Regions from separate parts of the Citricoccus sp. SGAir0253 genome, predicted to be linked through region 2. Evidence: riboswitches for the same ligand, from Rfam matches in the RefSeq annotation. Region 2 holds a riboswitch; each other region holds the start of a gene.
What was found. A riboswitch is a leader RNA that binds a small molecule or an ion and turns the genes downstream of it on or off. The one in region 2 is predicted to bind S-adenosylmethionine.
Positions count from the first base shown of each region.

Region 1: it holds a riboswitch for S-adenosylmethionine, as region 2 does, so the genes downstream of both, E7744_RS13640 (AMP-binding protein) here and E7744_RS02110 (O-acetylhomoserine aminocarboxypropyltransferase/cysteine synthase family protein) in region 2, are expected to answer to the same signal.
Region 3: it holds a riboswitch for S-adenosylmethionine, as region 2 does, so the genes downstream of both, E7744_RS13585 (acyl-CoA dehydrogenase family protein) here and E7744_RS02110 (O-acetylhomoserine aminocarboxypropyltransferase/cysteine synthase family protein) in region 2, are expected to answer to the same signal.

Region 1 is NZ_CP039424.1:3,119,424-3,127,133, forward strand. It holds gene E7744_RS13615 (aliphatic sulfonate ABC transporter substrate-binding protein) at 1-869, shown strand, start outside; gene E7744_RS13620 (ABC transporter permease) at 1,043-1,801, shown strand; gene E7744_RS13625 (rhodanese-like domain-containing protein) at 1,991-2,290, shown strand; gene E7744_RS13630 (OsmC family protein) at 2,419-3,120, shown strand; gene E7744_RS13635 (sodium:solute symporter) at 3,117-4,811, shown strand; SAM riboswitch class I at 4,863-4,967, shown strand; gene E7744_RS13640 (AMP-binding protein) at 4,979-7,126, shown strand; gene E7744_RS13645 (hypothetical protein) at 7,235-7,657, opposite strand.
Region 2 is NZ_CP039424.1:463,909-471,618, forward strand. It holds gene E7744_RS02095 (ABC transporter permease) at 1-870, shown strand, start outside; gene cobA (uroporphyrinogen-III C-methyltransferase) at 867-2,108, shown strand; gene E7744_RS02105 (FAD-dependent oxidoreductase) at 2,101-3,549, shown strand; SAM riboswitch class I at 3,759-3,871, shown strand; gene E7744_RS02110 (O-acetylhomoserine aminocarboxypropyltransferase/cysteine synthase family protein) at 3,877-5,205, shown strand; gene E7744_RS02115 (cystathionine gamma-synthase) at 5,207-6,442, shown strand; gene E7744_RS02120 (DUF1852 domain-containing protein) at 6,450-7,478, shown strand; gene E7744_RS02125 (methionine synthase) at 7,484-7,710, shown strand, end outside.
Region 3 is NZ_CP039424.1:3,109,197-3,116,906, reverse strand. It holds gene E7744_RS13605 (LLM class flavin-dependent oxidoreductase) at 1-527, shown strand, start outside; gene E7744_RS13600 (methionine ABC transporter ATP-binding protein) at 524-1,555, shown strand; gene E7744_RS13595 (methionine ABC transporter permease) at 1,552-2,250, shown strand; gene E7744_RS13590 (MetQ/NlpA family ABC transporter substrate-binding protein) at 2,384-3,307, shown strand; SAM riboswitch class I at 3,406-3,498, shown strand; gene E7744_RS13585 (acyl-CoA dehydrogenase family protein) at 3,504-4,934, shown strand; gene E7744_RS13580 (hypothetical protein) at 5,099-6,466, shown strand; gene sigK (ECF RNA polymerase sigma factor SigK) at 6,584-7,189, shown strand; gene E7744_RS13570 (anti-sigma factor) at 7,189-7,710, shown strand, end outside.

The sequences.
Region 1 (7,710 bases), 670 kb from region 2:
CCACCTACAACCCCCTCTCCCTCGTGATCAAGGAGAAGGGCTGGCTGGAGGAGGAGCTCTCGGACGAGGGCGTCACCGTCAACTGGGTCCAGTCCGCCGGCTCCAACAAGGCCAACGAGGCGCTGCGCGCCGAGGCCATCGACGTCGGCTCCACCGCCGGCTCCGCGGCCCTGCTGGCCCGGGCCAACGGCACCCCGATCAAGACCATCGCCCTGTACTCCCAGCCGGAGTGGTCCGCCCTGGTCACCGGCCCCGACTCGGACATCACCGAGGTCGCGGACCTCGCCGGCCGGGACGTGGCGGCCACGAAGGGGACCGACCCATACTTCTTCCTCATCCAGTCCCTCGAGGAGGCCGGGGTGGACCCGTCCGAGGTCACCGTGCAGAACCTGCAGCACGCCGACGGCAAGACCGCCCTGGACAACGGCTCCGTGGACGCCTGGGCCGGCCTCGACCCGATCATGGCCGGAGCGGAGGCCGAGGGCGCGGAGCTGTTCTACCGCAACGTCGACTTCAACACCTACGGCTTCCTCAACGCCACGGAGTCCTTCCTCGAGGAATCCCCCGAGCTGGCCCAGACGGTGGTGGACGTCTACGAGAAGGCGCGCGCCTGGTCCCTGGAGAACCCCGAGGAGACGGCGCGGATCCTCGCCGAGGTCGCCGGGCTGGACGAGGAGGTGGCCACCACGGTCATCGAGGAGCGCTCGAACCTGGACGTGGACCCCGTGCCCGGGCAGGACCAGCTGGACGTGCTGGAGCGGGTCGGGCCCATCCTCGTGGAGACCGGCGACGTCGCCAGCCAGGACAACGTGGACACCGCCCTGGCCGAGCTGCTCGAGCCGGCCTACGCCGAAGAGGCCACCCGGTGAGCCGCGCGGCCTCGCCCGACCACGCCGTCCCGCCCGGCACGGTGGGCGCCTCGCCCGCGGCGGCGGGCACGTCCGTCCCGACGCCGGCCGCCGCCGGTCCGGCGCCCCGGTCCGGCAGGACGTCCGGTCACCGCCGCGGCGGCCGGACGGGGTCCGGCCCCGGCACACCCGGGATCCTCGGCACGCCGGCCGGACGGGCCGCCGTCGGGCTCGTGGTCCCCGTGCTGCTGGTGACCGCGTGGTGGGCGGCGACCGCGGCGGGAGTGTTCTCCCCCGTGCAACTGCCCTCTCCGGCCTCCGTGGTGCAGGCCGGCGTGCAGCTGGCCTCGGACGGCTCGCTGGGGCACCACGTCGCCATCTCGGTGCAGCGCGTGCTGCTGGGCTTCGCCATCGGCGGGGCGCTCGGCCTGCTGGTCGGGTCCGTGCTGGGGCTGTCCACGTGGGCCGATGCGCTCCTGTCCCCCCTGGTCGGGGCGGTGCGGGCGGTGCCGTCCCTGGCCTGGGTGCCGCTGTTGATCCTCTGGATGAAGATCGGCGAGGACTCCAAGATCACGCTCATCGCGATCGGCGCGTTCTTCCCGGTCTTCACCACCGTGCACGCGGCGCTGCGCCACGTGGACCCGCACCTCGTGGAGGCCGGGCGGGCGTTCGGCTACCACGGCCTGCGGCTGCTGCGCACGGTGCAGCTGCCCGCGGTGACCCCGTCCGTGTTCTCGGGCCTGCGGCTGGCCCTGGCCCAGGCGTGGCTGTTCCTCGTGGCCGCCGAGCTGATCGCCTCCTCCATGGGACTCGGCTTCCTGCTGACGGACTCGCAGAACAACGGGCGGACCGACCGCTTGGTCCTGGCGATCATCCTGCTGGCCGTGATCGGCAAGGCCACCGACGCCGTCCTGGGCCTCGTGGAGAGGTGGGCGGTCCGGCGCTGGACCTGACCGGCCCCGCCGCCCCTCCCCTCCTCCCCGCCCATGACTTTGCGGGCAGAAGCCACCGGTGGATTCTGCCCGCAAAGTCGCGTCCTAAGGGTACTTGCATACCCCTGGGGGTATCTTGCATACTGGTTCCGACCGAACCCGTCCGAGACCCCGCGGCGCGCCGCGGGGCCCGCCGCCCCAGGAGGCCCCATGCCCGAGATCACCATCACCGATGCCAACCAGCGCCGCGCCCAGGACCAGGTGCTCGACGTCCGCGAGGACTTCGAGGTCGTCGAGGGGATGATCCCCGGCGCCCTGCACATCCCCATGGGCCAGCTCGGCGCCCGGCTCGGCGAGCTGGACCAGTCCCGCCCCGTGATCGTCGTGTGCCGCAGCGGCAACCGCAGCGCCCGCGTGGCCGAGGCCCTCAACCAGGCCGGCTACACCGCGGACACCATGGCCGGCGGCATGATGGCCTGGCAGGGCTCCGGGCTGCCCACCGACCGGTAGTCACCGCCGGGAGGCCCGTCCCGGCCCTGACGAGGACGGGCGCCCGGACGCGGGGCGTGGGCGCACGTCCGGACGCGGGGCGTCACCCGGACACCTCCCGTTCCCGGACGGGTCCTAGGATGACCCGCGTGCAGCCCCGATTCACCGAGACGCCCGTGGACAGCGAGTCCAAGACCCTGCGCGCCGCAGGGACCTGGACCGGACGACAGCAGACGCGGGTGGCGATCCGCGGCTTCGCCTTCACCGTGGACGAGCCCGAGGCGATCGGGGGCCGCGACGAGGCCCCCACGCCCATGGAGTACCTCGCCGGCGCCGTGGACGCCTGCATCACGGTCACGATCGACCAGGCCGCCGCCCGGCGCGGCCTCGGGCTGACCGGGATCTCCACCTACTCCCTGGCTCGCCAGGACCGCCGCGGCCTGGCCGGCACCGCGGACGTCCAGCCCTACTTCCACGCCTACCGCCTGCAGGTCTGCGTCGGCACCCCCGAGACCGACCCGGCGGTCCTGCGGGACTTCGCCGCCGCCGTCGAGCATTCCTGCCCCGCCGTGAACCTGCTGCGGGACGCGAACGTGGACCTGACCGTGGCGTGGTCCTTCGCCGCGCGCACCGTGGCGCACGACGCCGAGGCCGCGTGCAACCTTGCCCTCGGCTATCCCGTGCCGAACGCGCCCGTGGGCGCCCCGGAGCCTGTCTTCACCTGCGAGGACGCGGACGTGCGCCGAGGGCCCGACGGCGGCGCACCGGCCGGGCGGGCCGGCGCCCCGGGCACTGCGGGCGCGGCGGACGCGGGCACTGCGGGCGCGGCGGACGCGAGGGTGCGCGCATGACCGCGGCGGGGCTGTGGACGATCGCCTTGGCCCTGGCCTACACCGCTTGGCTCGTGCTCGGCGGGCGGATCGTCACGCGCCGCCGGGAGACCGGCCGGGGCGGGTTCTTCGTGGGCGGCCGCTCCTTCGGGCCCTGGACGGTGGCGTTCTGCATCACCGGCCTGTTCTCCGGCTCGTCCTACATCGCGATCGTGGAGCTGAGCTACCGGACCGGCGTCTCGGCGATCTGGTACGGCGTCGCGGAGACGGTGCAGGTGCTGCTCATCGCGCTGCTGCTGGTCAAGCCCCTGCGGGAGCGGCTCGTGGTGACGGTGACCGGCATCATCGGGGACCGGTTCGGCCGGGCCGCCAAGGCCGTGGGCTCCGTCATCACCGGGCTCACCTTCCCCATGTACTCCGTGGCCACCACGATCGCCTTCGCCTCCGCGCTGTCCGTGGTGACGGACCTGTCCCTGCCGCTGTCCGTGGCCGTCACGGCCGTGGTGCTGCTGGGCTTCCTGTCCTCCGGCGGGATGCGCTCGGTCGGGTTCAGCCAGACCATGAACGTCGTCATGATCGGGCTGATGTTCCTCGTGGGGCTGTGGGCCCTGCTCGCCGAGCCGGGGCTGGCCGGCCCCGGCGGGCTGGCCGCCTTCGCGGCGGAGCGCCCGGAGATGTTCGACCCGGTCAATGCCGGGACCTCGCTGATCGTGGCGTGGTTCGGCACCTTCATCATCAACGTCCCGCTGGCCCAGGCCGCGTTCCAGATGTCGATGTCCGCCCGCACCCCGGCCGACGGCCAGCGGGGCCTGCTGCGCGCCGCCGTCCTGGGCGCCCCGCTGCTCGTGCTCGGCGTGCTCGTGGGGGTGGCCGCGGCGATCGTCACCCCGGGGGGCGCGCTGCCGCTGGTCTCGATCGCCGAGTACGTCACCGGCACGGTGCCGCCCTGGGCGGCCGGCGTGTTCTTCGTGGGCCTGTGGGCCTGCGCCCTGGGCTGGGCCGGGCCCTGCCAGTTCTCCGGGGCCACCTCGCTGGGCCGCGACCTCGGCTCCGCGCTGCACCCCGGGGCCACCGAGGCGCAGCTGGTGCGCTACACCCGGGTGGCGCTCGTGGGGCTCACGGTGGTCATGGTCGCCTTCGCCCTGCTGCGCACCGAGGAGTCCGCGTGGTGGAACGTCATGGCGTGGACCCTGCGCAACGGCGCCACGCTGGCCCCCGTCCTCGCCGCGTTCGCCTGGCCCCTGGCCACGCGGTCCGCGGCCCTCGCCGCCATGCTGGCCGGCTTCGGCACGGGGCTGGCCTGGTACGCGGCCTCCGGCTTCCACCCCACCGCGTTCCTGCTCGGGCTGCATCCCGTGTGGCTCGGGATGGCCGTGAACCTGCTGGCCATGACCGCGGTGACGCTCGCGCGGTCCGAGTGGCGCCTCGCCGCGCCGGGCCGCCGCCGCCAGCGCGGGGTGACGGCCCTGGCCGGCGCCGGGGTCCTCGTGGCGCTCGCCGCGGTCGTCTGGCCGTGGCTCACCGCGAACGGGATGACGGGCCTGCTGCTCGGCGCCGTGGCCCTGTGCCTGTTCTCCGCTGCGGTGCTCCTGACCGAGGGCACCGGGACCCGCCGCGCCGCCGGGGGCGCCCGGGAGGACGCAGGCGCGGTGGAGCCCTCCTCCGCCGCGCCCTCCCCGGGGACGGCCGCCTCGGCACCGCCCGCCGCGTAGCACGCGGTCACCCGTTTCGCGCCCGGGGCCGGACCGGCCGTACAGTGGAGTCGACCATCCCGAGCGGCCGAGAGATCTGGCTCCGTGACGCCGCAGCAACCCGCGGGACCGGCAGTGCGCCGGCCCGCCAGGTGCTACCGCCAGATTCGATGGAAAGAAGGTTTCCCGTGCCTGTCCACGCCTCCGCACCGACCGTTCCCGCCGCCCTGCCCGCTCCCCTGCCGGCCGCCGTCGTGGACGCCGCCGACCCCTCCGTCCACCCCGGCCGCCCCGCGGGACTGCTGCACGGCGGCCTCGGGGACGGGTCGCCCGTCCGCGAGGAGGACCGCCTCGCGTTCTGGGACGCCGCCGCCCGCCGGCTGGACTGGGACACCGAGTGGCACACCGTGCACTCGATGACCCCCGCGGACCCGGCGGCCGAGCGCGGCCCGGAGATCCGCTGGTTCGAGGGCGGGCGCCTGAACGTCGCCGCGAACTGCGTGGACCGCCACGTGGCCGCCGGGCGCGGGGACAAGGTGGCCCTGTACTTCGAGGGCGAGCCGGGCGACCGCCGGGCCGTGACCTACGCCCAGCTGCAGCGCGAGGTCAGCAAGGCGGCCAACGCCCTGCTGGAGCTCGGGATCGGGAAGGGCGACCGCGTGGTCGTCTACCTGCCGGTGCTCGTGGAGACGGTCGTCATCACGCTGGCGTGCGCCCGGATCGGCGCCGTGCACTCGCTCGTGTTCGGCGGCTTCTCCGCCGAGGCGCTGCGCTTCCGCGTGGAGGACACCGGGGCGAAGCTGCTGGTCACCACGGACGGCCAGTTCCGCCGGGGCCAGGCCGTGCCGGTCAAGGCCAACGCGGACGAGGCGGTGTCCGGGGACAACGCGATCGAGCACGTGCTGGTGCTCGACCGCACCGGCCACACCGAGACCGGGGACGGGCCCGGGCAGATCTCCTGGACCGAGGGCCGGGATGTGTGGTGGCACGAGCTCGTGGACCGCCAGCCGGACACCCACGTCCCGGAGGCCTTCGACGCCGAGACGCCGCTGTTCATCATGTACACCTCCGGCACCACGGGCCAGCCCAAGGGCCTGGTGCACACCTCCGGCGGCTACCTCACGCAGGCCTCCTGGTCCCACGACTACCTGTTCTCGAACCCGGACGCGGAGCAGCGGGAGAAGGACGTGCACTGGTGCACCGCGGACCTGGCCTGGGTCACCGCGCACACCTACGAGATCTACGGGCCGCTGTCCAACGGCGTCACGCAGGTGATCTACGAGGGCGTGCCGAACGCCCCGCACCCCGGCCGGCACTTCGAGGTGATCGAGCGCTACGGCGTCACCAGCTACTACACCGCGCCCACCCTCGTCCGCTCGCTCATGGGCTGGTTCCCCGAGGGCATCCCCGCGCAGTACGACCTGTCCTCCATCCGCCTCGTCGGCACCGTGGGCGAGGCCGTGAACCCGGAGGCGTGGACCTGGGCCCGCACCCAGGTGGGCCGGGACCGCCTCGCCGCGCTGGACGCCGCCCTGCAGGCCGAGACCGGCGACGCCGGCGCCCGGGTGCCGCGCGACGGCTCGGTGGGCGTGCCCATGGTGGACACCTGGTGGCAGTCCGAGACCGGCGCCACCGTGCTCTCCCCGCGCCCGACGGACGAGCGCTTCAAGCCCGGCTGCGGGTCCCGCCCGCTGCCGGGCGTGGACACGGCCGTGGTGGACGACGACGGAGCCGCCGTCCCGGCGGGGGTGCAGGGCAAGGTGGTGGTCACCCGCACCGGCCCGGCCATGGCGCGCACCGTGTGGGGCAATCCCGCCCGGTACTTCAGCTCCTACTGGAAGGACTACGCCGAGCAGGGCTGGTTCCTGGCCGGGGACGGCGCCAAGCTCGACGAGGACGGGGACACCTGGATCCTCGGGCGGATCGACGACGTCATCAACATCTCCGGGCACCGGCTGTCCACGATCGAGATCGAGTCCGCGCTCGTCTCCCACCCGCAGGTCGTCGAGGCGGGGGTCTGCCCGGTGCCGGACGCGAAGACCGGGCACGCCGCCGTCGCCTTCGTGGTGGCCCGCGAGGGATACGGCGCCGCAGGCGGGGACGTGGCAGGGGCCGCCGAGGAGCTGCGCCACCACGTGGGCCGCGCGATCGGCCCCGTGGCCAAGCCCCGCGACGTGGTGTTCGTGCCGGACGTGCCCAAGACCCGCTCGGGCAAGATCATGCGGCGCCTGCTCACCCAGCTCTTCGAGGGCACCGCCCTGGGGGACACCACGAGCCTGCAGAACGAGCCGTGCGTGGGGCAGATCGCCGACGTCATGGCCCGCCGCCGGGGCTAGTCAGTCGGCCCGGACCGCCCGGGCCCCATCCCCGTCGGGAGCGACGGGAGGGCCCCTGGGCGGGGGCAGGGAGGGCACGGCCCCCGGCGGCGCCGGGGGCCGTCCGGGTCACTTCAGCAGGCCGCGGGCGGCCTTGGCCCACGCCTCCGTGACGTCCTCGGCGAACTGGATCTGGGTGTTCGCGGCATCCTTCGCCCACTGCGTGCGGGCGTTGCCCGCCATCTGGCGCTGCAGCTCGAACAGGCTCTTCGCGGCCTTCGTGGAATTGTCGACGACGGAGCGGCTGGTGGACTTCGAGGCCTCCTGCATGGCCGAGTTGAACTCCCGGACGCGCTCGGAGTTCTGCGCGACCATCTCGCCGAGGCGCTCGGAGTTCTGCTCGACCATCTCGCGCACGCGCTCGGAGTTCTGCTCCACCATCTGGCGCACGCGCTCGGCGTTCTCCTCGAAGCGCCGCGCGGCCTCCTCGGCCATCCTGGTGGCCTGGTCGGCGCCGGTGCGGTCGTTGGCGTTGGTCTCGTCAGCAGCCATGGTGTCTCCCGGATGTCGGTGGGTCTGGTCACGGTGACGGTCTGCCCGCCCCC
Region 2 (7,710 bases):
GACGCACCGTCCACCGCCCCGGACGAGCTGCGCGACCTGGGGACCGGCCTGGACACCCTGCAGTCCGGCGGCCCGGTGCGGCGCCGGGACTGGAGCCGGGTCCTGCTGCCCCTGGGGGCGGTGCTCGTCCTGCTCCTGGCCTGGCAGCTGCTGGCGTCCCTCGACCTGAGGCGCCGTGACCTCGTGCCCGGCCCGCTGGACGTCCTGGCCGCGTTCGGCGACCTCTGGTCGGGCGGGCTGGTGCAGGAGGCGGTGGGCACCTCGCTGCAGCGCGGCGTGGTCGGCTTCGCCATCTCCGTGGCCGTGGGGACCGTCCTGGGCGTGCTGCTCGGCCAGGTCACGGTGCTGCGGCGCGCCCTCGGCCCGCTGGTCTCCGGCCTGCAGGTGCTGCCGTCCGTGGCCTGGGTCCCGGTGGCGGTCATCTGGTTCGGGCTCACCGACGCCACCGCGTACTTCGTGGTGCTGATGGGGGCCATCCCGTCCATCGTCAACGGCCTGGCCGCCGGCATGGACCAGGTTCCCCCGCAGTTCCGCCGGGTGGCGCGGGTCCTCGGAGCGTCCCCGGCCGAGACCGCCCTGATGGTGGTGCTCCCGGCGGCGCTGCCCGCCTACGTGTCCGGCCTCAAGCAGGGCTGGGCCTTCGCCTGGCGGTCGTTGATGGCGGCCGAGATCATCGCCGTCGGGGGATCCATGGGGTACGGGCTGGGCTCCCTGCTGGACCAGGGGCGCACGCTCGCGGACATGGGCATGGTGATGAGCGCGGTGCTGACCATCCTGGCGGTCGGCATCCTCATCGAACTGATGGTCTTCGGACCCGTGGAGCGGCGGATCCTCCGCCGCCGCGGGCTGCTGGAAGGGAGTACGCGATGACCACCCCGGACCTCTACCCGGTGTCCCTGCGCCTGCTCGGGCGCCCGGTGCTGCTCGTGGGCGGCGGGCGGGTCGCGGGCCGCCGGGCCCGCGCCCTGCTGGACGCCGGCGCCGTCGTCACCGTGGTGGCGCCCCACGCGGGGGACGACGTCGCCCGGCTGGCCGCCGGCGGCCTGCTCACCTGGGTGCCCCGCCCGTACCGGGCCACGGACCTGGACGGGGCGTGGTTCGTCCAGACCGCCACGGGGATCGACGCGGTGGACCGCGCCGTCGCCGCCGACGCGGACGCCCGGCGGATATGGTGCGTCAACGCCTCCGACGCCGAGGCCTCCGCCGCGTGGACGCCCGCCGTGGCCCGCGCCGGGGACGTCACCATCGCCGTCAACGCCGGGGGGGACCCCCGCCGGGCGTCGGTGCTCCGGGACGCCGTGCGGCTGGCCCTCGAGACGGGCCGGCTGCCGCTGCGCAGGCGGCGCCGCACGCCCGGGACCTGCGGGCGGGTGGCGCTGGTGGGCGGCGGCCCCGGCGAGGGCGGCCTCATCACGGTGCGGGGCCGGCAGCTGCTGGCGACCGCGGACGTCGTCGTCGCCGACCGGCTCGGGCCCCGGGAGCTGCTCGAGGACCTCGAGCCCGGCGTCCGGGTGATCGAGGTCGGCAAGGCGCCCGGGAACCACCTGGTCGGCCAGGACGAGATCAACGCCATCCTCGTCCGGGAGGCCCGCGCGGGCCACCTCGTCGTCCGCCTCAAGGGCGGGGACCCCTACGTCCTGGGGCGCGGGGGAGAGGAGGCCCGGTCCTGCCGGGACCACGGGATCGACGTGGAGGTGGTCCCGGGCGTCACCAGTGCCGTCTCCGTCCCCGCCGCGGCCGGGATCCCCGTCACGCACCGGGGCACCGCCACCGGGTTCACCGTGGTGACCGGCCACGAGGACCTGGCCGATCTGCCCGCGCGGCCGGACCACACCCTCGTCCTGCTCATGGGCGTCCGCCGGCTCGCACGGACCGCGGCCCTGCTGCGCTCCCGGGGCCTCGGCCCCGGGACGCCGGTGGCCGTCGTCGAGCGCGGCTGGATGCCGGACCAGCGGGTGACCATCGGCACCCTGGAGACCATCGCCGCCCAGGCCGAGCGCACCGGCGTGCGGAACCCGGCCGTCATCGTCGTGGGGGACGTCGTCCGGCTCAGCCCCTACGCACCCCCCGTCCTGCACGAGACCCCCAAGGAGCACATCCATGACTGAGACCGTCCCCACCCCCGCCCCGGGCCGCCCGCTTCGCCTGGCGATCATCGGCGCTGGACCGGCCGGCGTGTACACCGCGGACCTGTTGACCAAGGCCGAGCGGGACTTCGAGTTGAGCATCGACCTGTTCGACCGGTACCCGGCCCCGTACGGGCTGATCCGCTACGGGGTGGCCCCGGACCACCCGCGGATCAAGGGCATCGTCAAGGCCCTGCACAAGGTGTTGGACCGCGGGGACATCCGCTTCCTGGGCGGGGTGGACTTCGGCACCGACCTGACCCTGGAGGACCTGCGCCGCCACTACGACGCGGTCGTGGTCTCCACCGGGGCCATCCGGGACGCCGACCTCGACGTGCCGGGCGTGGACCTGGAAGGCTCGTTCGGGGCGGCGGACTTCGTGTCCTGGTACGACGGGCACCCCGACGTGCCCCGCCACTGGCCGCTGACCGCCCGGGAGGTGGCGGTGATCGGCAACGGGAACGTGGCCCTGGACGTGGCCCGGATGCTGTCCAAGCACGCCGAGGACCTGCTGGTCACCGAGATCCCCGAGAACGTCTACGCCGGGCTGGCCTCGTCCCCGGTGACGGACGTGCACGTGTTCGGCCGCCGGGGCCCGGCCCAGGTGAAGTTCACCCCGCTGGAGCTGCGCGAGCTGGCGCACTCGAGGGACGTGGACATCGTGTTGTACCCGGAGGACTTCGAGTTCGACGCGGCCTCGGAGGAGGCGGCCACCACGAACAACCAGGTCAAGACCATGGTCGGGACGCTGACGAACTGGCTGATGGAGCAGGAGGACCGCCCGGGCACGGCCTCGCGGCGGCTGCACCTGCACTTCCTGCAGCAGCCCGTGGAGATCCTCGGGGCCGACGGGGCGGTGGCCGGGCTGCGGATGGAGCGGATGGAACTGGACGGCACCGGCAACGTGACCGGGACCGGGGAGTACACCGACTACCCGGTGCAGGCGGTGTACCGGGCGATCGGCTACCACGGGTCCCCGGTGCCGGGGCTGGCCTACGACGCCGGCCGGGGGGTGGTGCCGAACGAGGCCGGCCGGGTGCTGGACGAGGCCGGGGCGGTGGTGCCGGGGGTGTATGCCTCGGGGTGGATCAAGCGGGGCCCGGTGGGGCTGATCGGGCACACCAAGGGGGACGCCCTGGAGACCATCGGGTGCCTGCTGGAGGACCAGCCGGGGCTGTGGACCGCCCAGGACCCGGACGAGCAGGCGATCCTGGACCTGCTCACCGGGCGCGGGGTGGAGTACACCACCTGGGAGGGGTGGCTGGCCCTGGACGCCCACGAGCTCGCCCTGGGCGCCGAGGCCACCGCCACCGGCCCCGTCGAGCGCGAACGCGTCAAGGTCGTCCCCCGCGAGGAGATGCTCGCGGTGTCCCGCCGGGACCCCGTGCCCGCCGAGGCGAGGGTCCTCGAGCCGGCGCGGTAGGCCACCCGGCCGGCGACGCGGCCGGCGACGCGGCCGGCGACGCGGCCGGTGCCGGGGCGTCACAACCGGTCACAAACCGGCCCCTGGCCTCGGCCGGAGCGCCCGGGCGCGGCCGTCCGGCCCGGAACGTCCGGGCGTGCCGCAATGTGACGCCCCGGCCCCCCGTCCGTTGGACTCCGGGGCGGCCCATCCAGTGGGATGAACCCACCACACCATCCAGAGCGGCCGAGAGATCTGGCTCGACGACGCCGCAGCAACCAGTCGGCCGGCCCCGGGACACCGGGACCGGCGGGCACGGTGCTACCGCCAGGATCGATGGAGGATCGAATGCATCACCACGCCACCCACCAGGTCCACGCCGGCTACGAGCCCGAGGCCCCGCACTGGCCGGTTGCCGTGCCCATCCACCAGACGGCGGCCTACCGCTTCCCGGACCACGCCACGGCGGCCGCCATGTTCCGGCTGGAGACCCCGGGCTTCACCTACAGCCGGACGGGCAATCCCACCGTGGCCGTCTTCGAGAACCGGCTGGCCGCCCTCGAGGGCGGGATCGGGGCCATCGGCACCGCGACGGGCCAGGCCGCCGTCGCCCTGTCCCTGCTGACCCTGCTGCACTCCGGGCGGCACCTGGTCGCCTCCAGCCAGCTCTACGGGGGCACCGTGGACCTGCTGACGGACACGTTCGCCGACTTCGGCATCGAGGTCACCTTCGCCGACCCCGCGGACCCGCCGGCCTGGGCCGCGGCGATCCGGCCGGACACCCGCGCGTTCTTCCTCGAGGCCATCACCAACCCCTTGGCCACCCTGCCGGACCTGCCCGCGCTGGCGGACCTCGCCCACGCCGCCGGCGTGCCGGTGGTCGTGGACAGCACGCTCGCGACGCCGGCCCTGTACCGCCCGCTGGAGCACGGCGCCGACGTGGTGGTGCACTCCGCGACGAAGTTCCTCGGCGGGCACGGCACGGTGCTCGGCGGGGCGATCGTGGACGGCGGGACGTTCGACTACGGCGCGGCCCCCGAGCGGTGGCCGCAGCTGGCCCGGCCCAAGGCCCGCTACGGCGGGCAGGCGCTCGTCGACCGGCACGGCCGGGGCGCGTACCTCGCGCTGGCCCGCAGCAAGTTCCTGCACGACCTCGGCCCGTCCCTGGCCCCGGCCAGCGCCGCGCAGTTCATCCAGGGCCTGGAGACCCTCGAGGTCCGCGTGGCCCGGCACGGGAGCACCGCCCTCACGGTGGCCGAGCACCTGGCCGGGCACCCCGCCGTCGGGCGCGTCCACCATCCGGGGATCCCCGGGCACCCCAGCGCCGCCCTCGCCGCGCGGGACTTCCCGCACGGCACCGGCTCGGTGTTCTCCTTCGACCTGGCGGCCGGACCGGAGGCCGTGGGCCCGTTCATCGACGCGCTGGAGCTGTTCCAGCTCGTGGCCAACGTGGGGGACGTGCGCTCGCTCGTCTGTCATCCCGCCACCATGACCCACTGTCGCCTCGCCCCGGACCGCCGCGAGGCCGCGGGGATCGGCGAGACCACGATCCGGCTGTCCATCGGGCTCGAGTGTCCGGAGGACCTCATCGCGGACCTCGACCACGCCTTGGCCACCGTGCCGGCCTCCGCACCGGCCGCCGTGCCGGCCTCCGCCCTGGCCGGGGAGGTGCGCTGAGATGACCCTCCTGGACCACACCGCGAGCACGGGCACCGCGCAGGGCACCCGGCAGGGCTTCAACACGACGGCGGTGCACGCCGGCCAGGAGCCGGACCCGCTGACCGGGGCGGTCGTGCCGCCCATCTACCAGACCAGCACCTTCGTCCAGGACGGCATCAACGTGCTGCGCGGCGGGCACGAGTACAGCCGCGGGTCCAACCCCACGCGCAACGGCTTCGAGACCCAGCTGGCGGCGCTGGAGCACGGGAGCCGGGCGTTCGCGTTCGCCTCCGGGCTGGCCGCCGAGGACGCCCTGCTGCGCTCGGTGCTGCGCCCCGGGGACCACGTGGTCCTGGGCGGGGACGGCTACGGCGGAACCAACCGGCTCATCAACGGCGTCCTCGGCCCGTGGGGCATCCAGAACACCCCTGTGGACATCACCGACCCCACGGCGGTCGCGGCGGCGGTCCGCCCCGGCACCACCGCCGTGCTGTGGGTGGAGACCCCCTCGAACCCCCTGCTGGGCATCGCGGACCTGGCGGCCTGGGCGGAGATCGCCCACCGGGCCGGGGCCCTGCTCGTGGTGGACAACACCTTCGCCTCCCCGTACCTGCAGCGGCCCCTGGACCTGGGCGCGGACGCGGTGGTGCACTCCACGACCAAGTACATCGGTGGGCACTCGGACGTCCTCGGCGGGGCCGTGGTGGTGGCCGACCGGGAGTACCGGGGGCAGGGACTGGCCGAGGCGGTCGGCTACCAGCAGTTCGCCGCCGGAGCGGTGGCCGGCCCGCAGGACAGCTACCTCGCCGCCCGCGGGCTGAAGACCCTGGGGCTGCGCATGGACCGGCACGGCGCGAACGCCGCGGAGCTGGCCGGCTGGCTGCAGGGCCGGCCGCAGATCGCGCAGGTCTACTACCCGGGGCTGCCGGAGCACCCCGGGCACGAGCTGGCCAGCCGGCAGATGGACGGCTACGGCGGGATCGTGTCCGTCCGGCTGGCCGGGGGAGAGGCCGCCGCGCGCGCCTTCGCCCAGTCCACCGAGCTGTTCGCGCTCTCGGTCAGCCTCGGCGGGGTCGAGTCCCTCATCTGCTACTGCTCCGAGATGACCCACGCCTCCGTGCGGGGCACGGCCCTGGAGGTGCCGGCCGACCTGGTCCGGCTGTCCGTGGGCGTCGAGGACGTGGCCGACCTGCAGGCGGACCTCGAGGCGGCGCTGGAGCGCGCCGCGGACCTGTCGGCCCCCATCCGAGCGTGAGGACAAGATGCACCAGATCACCCAGACCAAGGACTTCACGTTCGGCATCCGCACGACCCGCTTCGACGAGGACTACTGCCCCTCGTCCAGCTCGCGCGGCACGACGAACTTCGCGAACCTGGCCCGCGGCGAGGACCGCCGGCAGAACCTGCGCAACACCCTGACGATGATCACCGGCCGCCTCAACGACCTGGCCCACTGGGACAATCCGGGGCGGGACCGCTATGCCGTGGAGATCGACATCGTCTCCGTGGACCTGCACCTCGCCGGCGGCGACGACGGCGGCGAGGACGTGGCGTTCCCCCTGATCGAGATGCTCGACGTGGGGATCCGGGACACGGTGTCCGGCGTGCGCGTCGACGGGATCGTGGGGAACAACTTCTCGTCCTACCTCCGGGACTACGACTTCAGCGTGGTGCTGCCCGAACACCACGCGAGGGCGCCGCGGTCCAGCGTGCCCGACGACTTCGGGGACCTGCACGGGAAGCTGTTCACGCACTTCCTCGACTCCGAGGCCTACCGCGAGCGCTTCCCCCAGCCGCCCGTGATCTGCATCAGCGTCTCGAGCACCAAGACGTACCGACGGCTCGAGAACCACCACCCGATCCTCGGCGTCGAGTACGGGCAGGACGAGTCCTCCCTGACGGACCGGTACTTCGGGAAGATGGGGCTGCGGGTCCGCTACTTCATGCCCCCCGGCGCGGTCGCGCCCCTGGCGTTCTACTTCCGGGGCGACCTCCTCAACGACTACTCCAGCCTGGCGCTCATCGGCCTCATCAGCACCATGGAGGCGTTCCAGAAGATCTACCGCCCGGAGATCTACAACGCCAATGCGGCGGCCGGCCGGATCTACCGGCCGAGCCTGGAGAACCTCGACTACTCGGTGACGCAGATCGCCTACGACCGCGAGGAGCGCAACCGACTGGCCCTCACGCAGGGCAGGTTCACGGAGGAGCACTTCGTGAAGCCACACCAGAGCCTGCTGGAGCAGTGGGCCGCGGCCCATCCCGCACGAGAGACGGAGAACCACCGATGAACGCGATGAACACCCTGTTGCCCACCACCATCGTCGGCAGCCTGCCCAAGCCCTCCTGGCTCGCGGAGGCCGAGACGCTGTGGTCCCCGTGGAAGCTGGACGGCGAGGAACTGCGGGAGGGCCAGCGGGACGCGCTGGGCCTGGCCGTGGACGAGCAGCGCCGGGCGGGGATCGACATCGTCAGCGACGGCGAGCAGACCCGTCAGCACTTCGTCACCACGTTCATCGAGCA
Region 3 (7,710 bases), 680 kb from region 2:
CGCAGGCCAAGCACGAGGACTACGCCTCGTACATCGACCACCAGGGGGCCCTGGCCCTGCTCTCGGGGTGGATGGGCATCGACTTCTCGCAGTACGGCCTGGACGACGTCATCGGCCATGACGTCCAGACCAATGCCGTCCAGTCGGCGGTCGACACCTTCCGCGCCTCTGCGGGTGACGACGAGCCCTGGACCGTCCGCCGCCTCGCCGAGTGGGTCGGCATCGGCGGCTTCGGTCCGGTCGTCGTCGGATCGGGGGCCCAGGTGGCCGATGAGCTCCTCGACTGGGCCCGAGAGACCGACGTGGACGGCTTCAACCTGGCCTACGCGATCACCCCCGGCACCTTCGAGGACGTGGTCGAGTACGTGGTGCCCGAACTCCAGGCCCGGGGCGCCTATCCGACCGACTACGAGGAGGGCACCTTGCGCCACAAGCTGTTCGGACGTGGGGACCGGCTCCCCGCCAACCACCGCGGGTCCGGCTTCCGGATCGGCGCGCTCGCCATGAGCGGGGGCGCGGAGCGGTGATCGAGATCAGGAACCTGCACAAGTCCTATGCCGGACACGACGGGCCGGTCGAGGTCCTCAAGGGCATTGACCTGGTCGTGCCCGAGGGCACCATCACGGCCGTCGTCGGACCGTCCGGTGCGGGCAAGACCACCCTCTCGCACTGCATCTCCCTGCTGGAGAAACCCACCAGCGGAGAGATCCTCGTCGACGGAAGGGACCTCTCCCACCTGCGGGGACGGCAACTGCGCTCCGCCCGAAGGGCGATCGGCACCATCTTCCAGCACTCGGCCCTGCTGCGGCGGATCACGGTGGCGGAGAACGTCGCCCTGCCCCTGCGCAACCTGGGCGTGGTCCAGCACGAGATGGAGGACCGAGTCGCCGAGTTGCTTGACCGGGTCGGTCTGCTGCACAAGGCGAACGCCTATCCCGGCCAGCTCTCCGGTGGCCAGCGGCAGCGGGTGGGCATCGCCCGCGCGCTGGCCCTGCGGCCGCGCATCCTGCTCTCCGACGAGTCCACCTCCGGGCTGGACCCGGAGACGACCGCACAGATCCTGGACCTGCTCGCCTCGCTGCGCAGCGACCTGGGCCTGTCCATCATCCTGATCACCCACGAGATGGACGTCGTCCGCCATGTGGCCGACCAGGTGGCGGCGTTGTCCGACGGCCGGCTGTCCGAGTACGGGTCCCTGCCCTCGCTCGTGGCCGACCAGGACTCGGCGGTCGGCCACCAGCTCCTGCCGGTCTCCGCACTGCCGCTGCCGCCCCGGTTCGATCTCGCGCTCGAGCTCGCCTACCGGGACGGTGCCGTCGACCCGGAGTGGTTCACCCGGCTGGCCGTGGACCACGGGATCCGCCTCGCCCTGCTCGGCGGGACGGTGGAGGCCCGCGGGGACATCGCCCTGGGCCGTGCCGTCGTCGGGATCCACTCCGAGCAGTACCGTCCCGCGATCGAGGCGCTGGACCGCCTCGGCATCCAGGCCCGGCTGCGCGACGACGCGGCCCGGTCCACCACCCACGACGAGACCCCACTGGAGGTGGTCGCATGAGTGCGACGACGGAGTCCTCGCAGCCCCTCGTGACGGACACGCCGTGGGCGGACCTGCCGTCACTGCTGCTGCCCGCCTATGGCGAGACCTGGGCCATGGTGGGCATCGTGATGGTGATGGTCGTGCTCGTCGGTGGGGCCACCGGGGTATTGCTCTACAACACCTCCCCGCGGGGGCTGTTCCCCCGGGACCGGCTCCACGGCGCGCTCAGCTGGGTGGTGAACATGGGCCGATCCCTGCCGTTCCTCGTGCTGATGGCGGCCATCATCCCGTTCACCAAGTGGGTCACCGGCACCACCCTGGGCATCGCGGCCGCGATCGTGCCCATGACCATCGCCGGCATCCCGTTCTTCGCGCGCCTCGTGCAGAACGCGCTGAACGACCTACCCCGCGAGAACATGGCCGTGGGCCTCGTCACCGGCAGCTCCACCGGACAGATCATCCGGCAGACCCAGTTGCGCGAGGCGCTGCCGGGGCTGGCCTCGGCCGTCACCCTCAACACGATCTCGATGATCGAGTACTCGGCCATCGCGGGCACCATCGGCGCCGGCGGCATCGGGTACCTGGCGGTCACCTACGGCTACCAGCGCTTCGACATGACCGTCATGCTCGCCACGATCATCGCGCTGATCGTGACCGTCCAGGTCGTCCAGTTCATCGGCGACCGGGTGGCCCACGCCCTGGCCCGCCCCTGAAGGCCGTGCCGCCGGCGCCGCCGACTGGGCTGAGCGCCCTGCACCGGCCCGCACGGCCTCGTGCCACCACCGCCCTCCCGACGCCCGGCCCGCCATGCCGCGTCACCGTCGTCGCACTTCCCGAAGGAGCATCATGAGCACTCCGTCCGCCGAACACGCCCACGGCTTCACGCTGCGCCGGCAGCGTGCCGCCTTGCCCTGGAGCATCGCCGCCCTGGCCACCGTGATCGCCCTCGTCCTGGGCATCGTGGTCATCCAACAGTCCAACCGCCCGGCGGTGGCCGCCTCCGGTGCGGCCACCTCCGAGGTGACCGGCCCGCTGCGCGTGCATTACGAGCCCGCCATGGCCGGCGAGGAGAAGATCCTCGACTTCGTGGCCGAGGAGATCGCGCCCGACCACGGCGTGGAGATCGAGGCGGTGGGCATCGAGGACAGCGTCCAGTCCAACCGCGCCGTGGCCGAGGGGTCGATCCACGCCACGATCTTCGAGCACCAGTGGTACATGAAGCAGGTGGCCGATGCCAACGGCTTCGAGCTGACCCCCACCATCGAGCTCTACCAGTGGGCCTTCGGGCTGTACTCCACCCGGTACGACTCGGTGGAGGAACTCCCGGACGGTGCCACGCTGGCCGTGCCCACCGACCTGGCCAACCAGGGGCAGGCGCTGTGGCTGCTCGACCGCGAGGGACTCATCACCCTGGACCCGGACATCGAGCCGCGCACCGCCAAGCTGAAGGACGTGGTGGACAACCCCCGCGGCTTCGAGTTCACCGAGATCGACCTGCTGTCCATGGCACGCACGCTGGACTCCGTGGACGTCGCCATCGGCTACACCAACCTCTTCGACGCCGGCAAGGTCGGCCGGGACAAGGGCATCCTGTTCCCGGACCCGCCCAGGACCTTCGCCTCTCGGCTCATCGTCGGCACGCAGTTCGCGGACACCCCAGAGACGCAGAAGCTCATCGAGGTGTTCTCCGACCCCCGCCTGGAGGAATACCTGAAGACCACGGACGACCCGCTCGTCGCCGGCGTGCTGACACCCGTCTCCGCGGAATGACCGCCCGTCGGCCACGGTGCCCAGCACCGGGGCCGACGGCCGGCCGGCCACGGAACGGAGTTGGCGTTCCGCCCGGGCCGGTGGTCTCATGACAGGGAACACCATCCAGAGCGGCCGAGAGACCTGGCTCGACGACGCCGCAGCAACCCGCCCGACAGGGGCCCGGGTGCTACCGCCAGGACCGATGGAGGACAGCATGACCACTGCAGGCAACAGCACGACCACGGCCCCGGAGGCCCGGGAGGCGGACTCCGGCCCCACCCACCGGAACGGTCGCACCGGTTCCCACTATGCCTCCCTGTCCGCCCGGTTCGCCCCGGCCTTCGCCGAGGTGGCCCGCGGGGAGACCGCCCGCGAGGCGGGCCGCCACCTGCCGTTCGCCCCGCTGGAGCAGCTCCGTGCCGCCGGCCTGGGCGGTCTGACCGTGCCGGAGTCCGCCGGCGGGGCCGGTGCCGGCCAGGAGGACGCGCTGCGGCTGCTCATGGACCTGGCGGCGGTGGACGCGAACACGGCCCACCTGCTGCGCAGCCACCTGAGCTTCGTGGAGCACGTCCTCGTGCAGGCCGACGCCGCCCTGCGCTCGCGCTGGCTGGCGCGGGTGATGGCCGGCGAGCTGGCCGGCAGTGCCCTCTCCGAGTCCCCGGGCCCAGCCCTGGGCGAACTCGCCACCACCGTGTGGAAGGACGACGGGGGCTCGCTGCGCATCCGCGGCCGCAAGTACTACACGACCGGCAGCATCTTCGCCACGTGGACCCTGGCCACCGCCCGGCTGGAGGAGGGCGTCCCGCGCCCGGGCCGGCGTCGGGGGCAGCCTCGCACCGCCCGGCCGGAGGCCGGCCGGCCGGACGATCCCCGGCTGCCCGACCGGACGGACCTGGCGCTCGCCGTCGTGCGGGTGCGCCAGCCGCGCGCGGCCGTCAAGGACGACTGGGACGGCTTCGGCCAGCGGCTCACCGGCACCGGCACGGTCGAGTTCGACGGGGCCGGCGTCGAGGACCTGCTGGTGCTGCCCCCCGCGGACGGGCACGTGCCGCTGCACCACGAGGCCACGCTGATGGCCCTGCTGGCCGGGGTCGGCCGGGCCGCCCTGCGGGACGGGATCGGCCTCACCCGCGCGCGCCGCCGCTCGCCCAACACCGCGGGCGGGCTCACCCCGCGCGAGGACGACCAGCTGCTGGGGATCGTGGGCGAGCTGTCCGCGCAGCAGGCCACCGCCGAGGAACTGGTGCGCGCCGCCGGACGTGACCTCGACGAGGCCCTGGCCGTCGCCGCCCAGCCCGCCGCCGCGGCGACCGCCGAGTCCGCCACGGAGCCGGAGACGGGGACGCACCCCGAGCCTGGCGCCGAGCCCGCCGCCGAGACCGCGGCCGAGGCCATGCGGCGTGCGGCCCTGACGGTCCATCGCGCCCACGTGATGGTGCCGAGGCTCGTGCTGGACACCTGCACGCGGATCTTCGACACCCTGGGGGCCTCGGCCACCAGTACCGACCTGCAGCTGGACCGCCACTGGCGCAACGCCCGCACTCTCGCCAGCCACGATCCGGCCGTGTTCATGGCCCGGATGGTGGGGGACTGGGAGGTGAACGGCACCCGGCCCGTGCCGTACCTGACCACCGGGACCGTCTGACCGCGACCGCCTGACCACCAGGACCCCCTGACCACCAGGACCCGCTGCCGGCCGGTGCCGGCACCGCGGCCCCAGCCGGCGAAGATTTCCCCCGCCCCGACCCATCCGGCCGGGCACCTGCTCCGAACACCAGACGTCACCGCTGGATCGACCAAGGAGCAGTCATGACCACGAACACCGCCCGGAAGACCACCACCGTCCTCGGCGCCGTCGCCCTCGCCCTGTCCCTCGCGGCCTGTGGCGCCGGTGGCGGAGCCGGCGGGGAGTCCGGCCAGTCCTCCAGCCCGGCGGCGTCGGCCTCGCCCTCGATGTCGGAGTCGATGTCCGGGGCGATGTCCGCCTCGCCCTCGGCGTCCGCGGGCATGTCCGAGGACATGCCGGAGGCCTCATCCGCGGCCATGCCGATGCCGGCCTCCACCGGCGATCCGTTCGCCGACGCGCGGACCGCCGCGGCGCACATGCCCGAGACCGCCGAGACGCTGGCCGCCGGCCTCGTCGCCGCGGCCGACGTGGACGGGGACCCGGCCTCCGAGGCGGCCACCCTGCGCGCCACCCTCACGGCCCAGCTGCAGGAGCACGTCTACCTGGCCGGCATCACCGTGGCCACGGCCTATGCCACCGACCTCGAGAGCCCGGAGACCGAACTGGCCTCCGCCGCCCTGGACGAGAATTCCCAGGAGCTCGCCGCGACCATCGAGGCGGCCTCGGACGCCGAGACCGCCGAGGCGTTCCTCGCGCTGTGGCGCGAGCACATCGGCTACTTCGTCGACTACGCGGCGGCCGAGAAGTCCGGTGATGCGGCCGGCCAGGAGCAGGCCGTCGCCGACCTGGAGGGGTACACGCGGGAGGCCGGGGCCTTCTTCGAGGAGCTCACGGGCGGCGAGCTGCCGGCCGATGCCGTGACCGAGTCCCTGCACGGCCACGTGGACACCCTCACCGCCGCGATCGACGGCCTCGCCGCCGGCGATCCCGCGGCCTACGGCGACCTGCGGGCCGCGGCCCACCACGTGGGCGAGGCCGCCGGCACGATCACCGGCGGCGTGGTCGCGGCCACCGGGATGGAGGGCGATCCGATGGACGACGCGGCCGCCCTGCGCGCCCAGCTCACCTACGACCTGCAGGAGCACGTGTACCTCGCCGGGATCGCCGTCTTCACCGCCTACACCGCCGAGGGCGGCACCGATTCCGAGGCCTTCACGGCCGCGGCCGGGACCCTTGACGAGAACTCCCAGGCCCTGGCCGAGGCGATCGGCTCGTTGGCGGGCGAGGACCAGGGCGCGGCGTTCCTGGAGCTGTGGCGCGAGCACATCGGGTTCTTCGTCGACTACGCCGGGGCGAGGGCCGCGGGGGACACCGAGGCCGCCGAGCAGGCCCTGGCGGACCTGGACGGCTACCGCCCGCAGGCCGGCGAGTTCCTCGAGGGGATCAGCGGCGGCGAACTGCCGGCCGAGGAGGTCGCCGCGGGGCTGGGCATGCACGTGGAGACGCTGGCCGGCGCCATCGACTCGATGGCGGAGGCCCTCGTCAAGTGACGGGTGCACGGTGCCCCGGACACTCCCCGGCGAGCGTCCGGGGCTCCGCCCCGCCCGCCGTCGCCGGGCTCCGGGCGTCGCCTCGCCCGGAGCGGGCGCCGGGGATACGCTGACCGGATGACGCGCGACGCCGGCCCCGGGACCACGCCGCCCGGCCCGAGCCCCCGGGTCGGCGCGGGCGAGGAGGTCCTGGCGGACCTGGTGCGGCGCAGCGCCGAGGGCGACCAGCAGGCCTTCGCCGCCCTCTACGACGCGGTGGCCCCACGGGCCTACGGCCTGGCCCTGCGCGTGGTGCGCGATCCCGACCTGGCGGCCGACGTCACGCAGGAGGCCCTCCTGGACGCCTGGCGCGGCGCCGCGGGATTCCGTCCCGAGCGGGGATCGGTGACCGGCTGGGTCTGTTCGATCACCCACCGGCGGGCCGTCGACCTGGTGCGGTCCACGCAGTCCCGGCGCGACCGGGAGCTCCGGGCGGGCGCGGCCTCGTTCGGCCGGGAGCACGACGACGTCGCCGAGGCCGTGGCCGACGCCGAGGACCGGCGCCGGGTGGTCGACTGCCTGGGCACCCTCACGGCACTGGAGCAGGAGGCCGTCACGGCCGCCTACTACGGCGGGCTGACGTACCGTGAGGTCGCCGACCGGCTCGGGGCGAAGCTGGCCACCGTGAAGTCACGGATGCGCACCGGACTGCGACGACTACTGGACTGCCTGGGGGTGGAGTGATGTCCGACGACCGCGACCTGCTCGCCGCCTGGGCGCTGGACGCCGTGGACGAGGACGAGCGCGCCCGGATCGAGGAGCGGCTGCGCACGGACCCCGTGTTGCGCGCCGAGGCGGACGCCCTGCTGCGGGCGACGGACCGCCTGGGCGCCGGGGAGGCCGTGGCGCCGCCGGCCGGGCTGCGGGACCGCGTGCTGGACGCGATCGCCGCCGAGGCGCGGTCCTCCGGGGACGCCGGGGCCCACTCCGGCGCCCCGTCCGCCGGGCCGGGTCCCGCGGCGCCCGCCAGCCTGCAGGACCACCGGGAACGACGCCGGCCCGGCCGCCGTCGGGCCTGGGCCGCGGTGGCGGCCACGGCCGCGGCGGCGGCCGCCGCCGCGGCACTGCTCCTCGCCCACCCCTGGCAGCCGGCGGGCCTCACCGAACGGGACCAGGCCGTGGCCATCGAGCAGGTCCTGGAGCAGGACGGCGCCCGCCGGGGTACCGCCCCGGTGGCCGGGGGCGGCACGGTCGAGGTCGCCCGC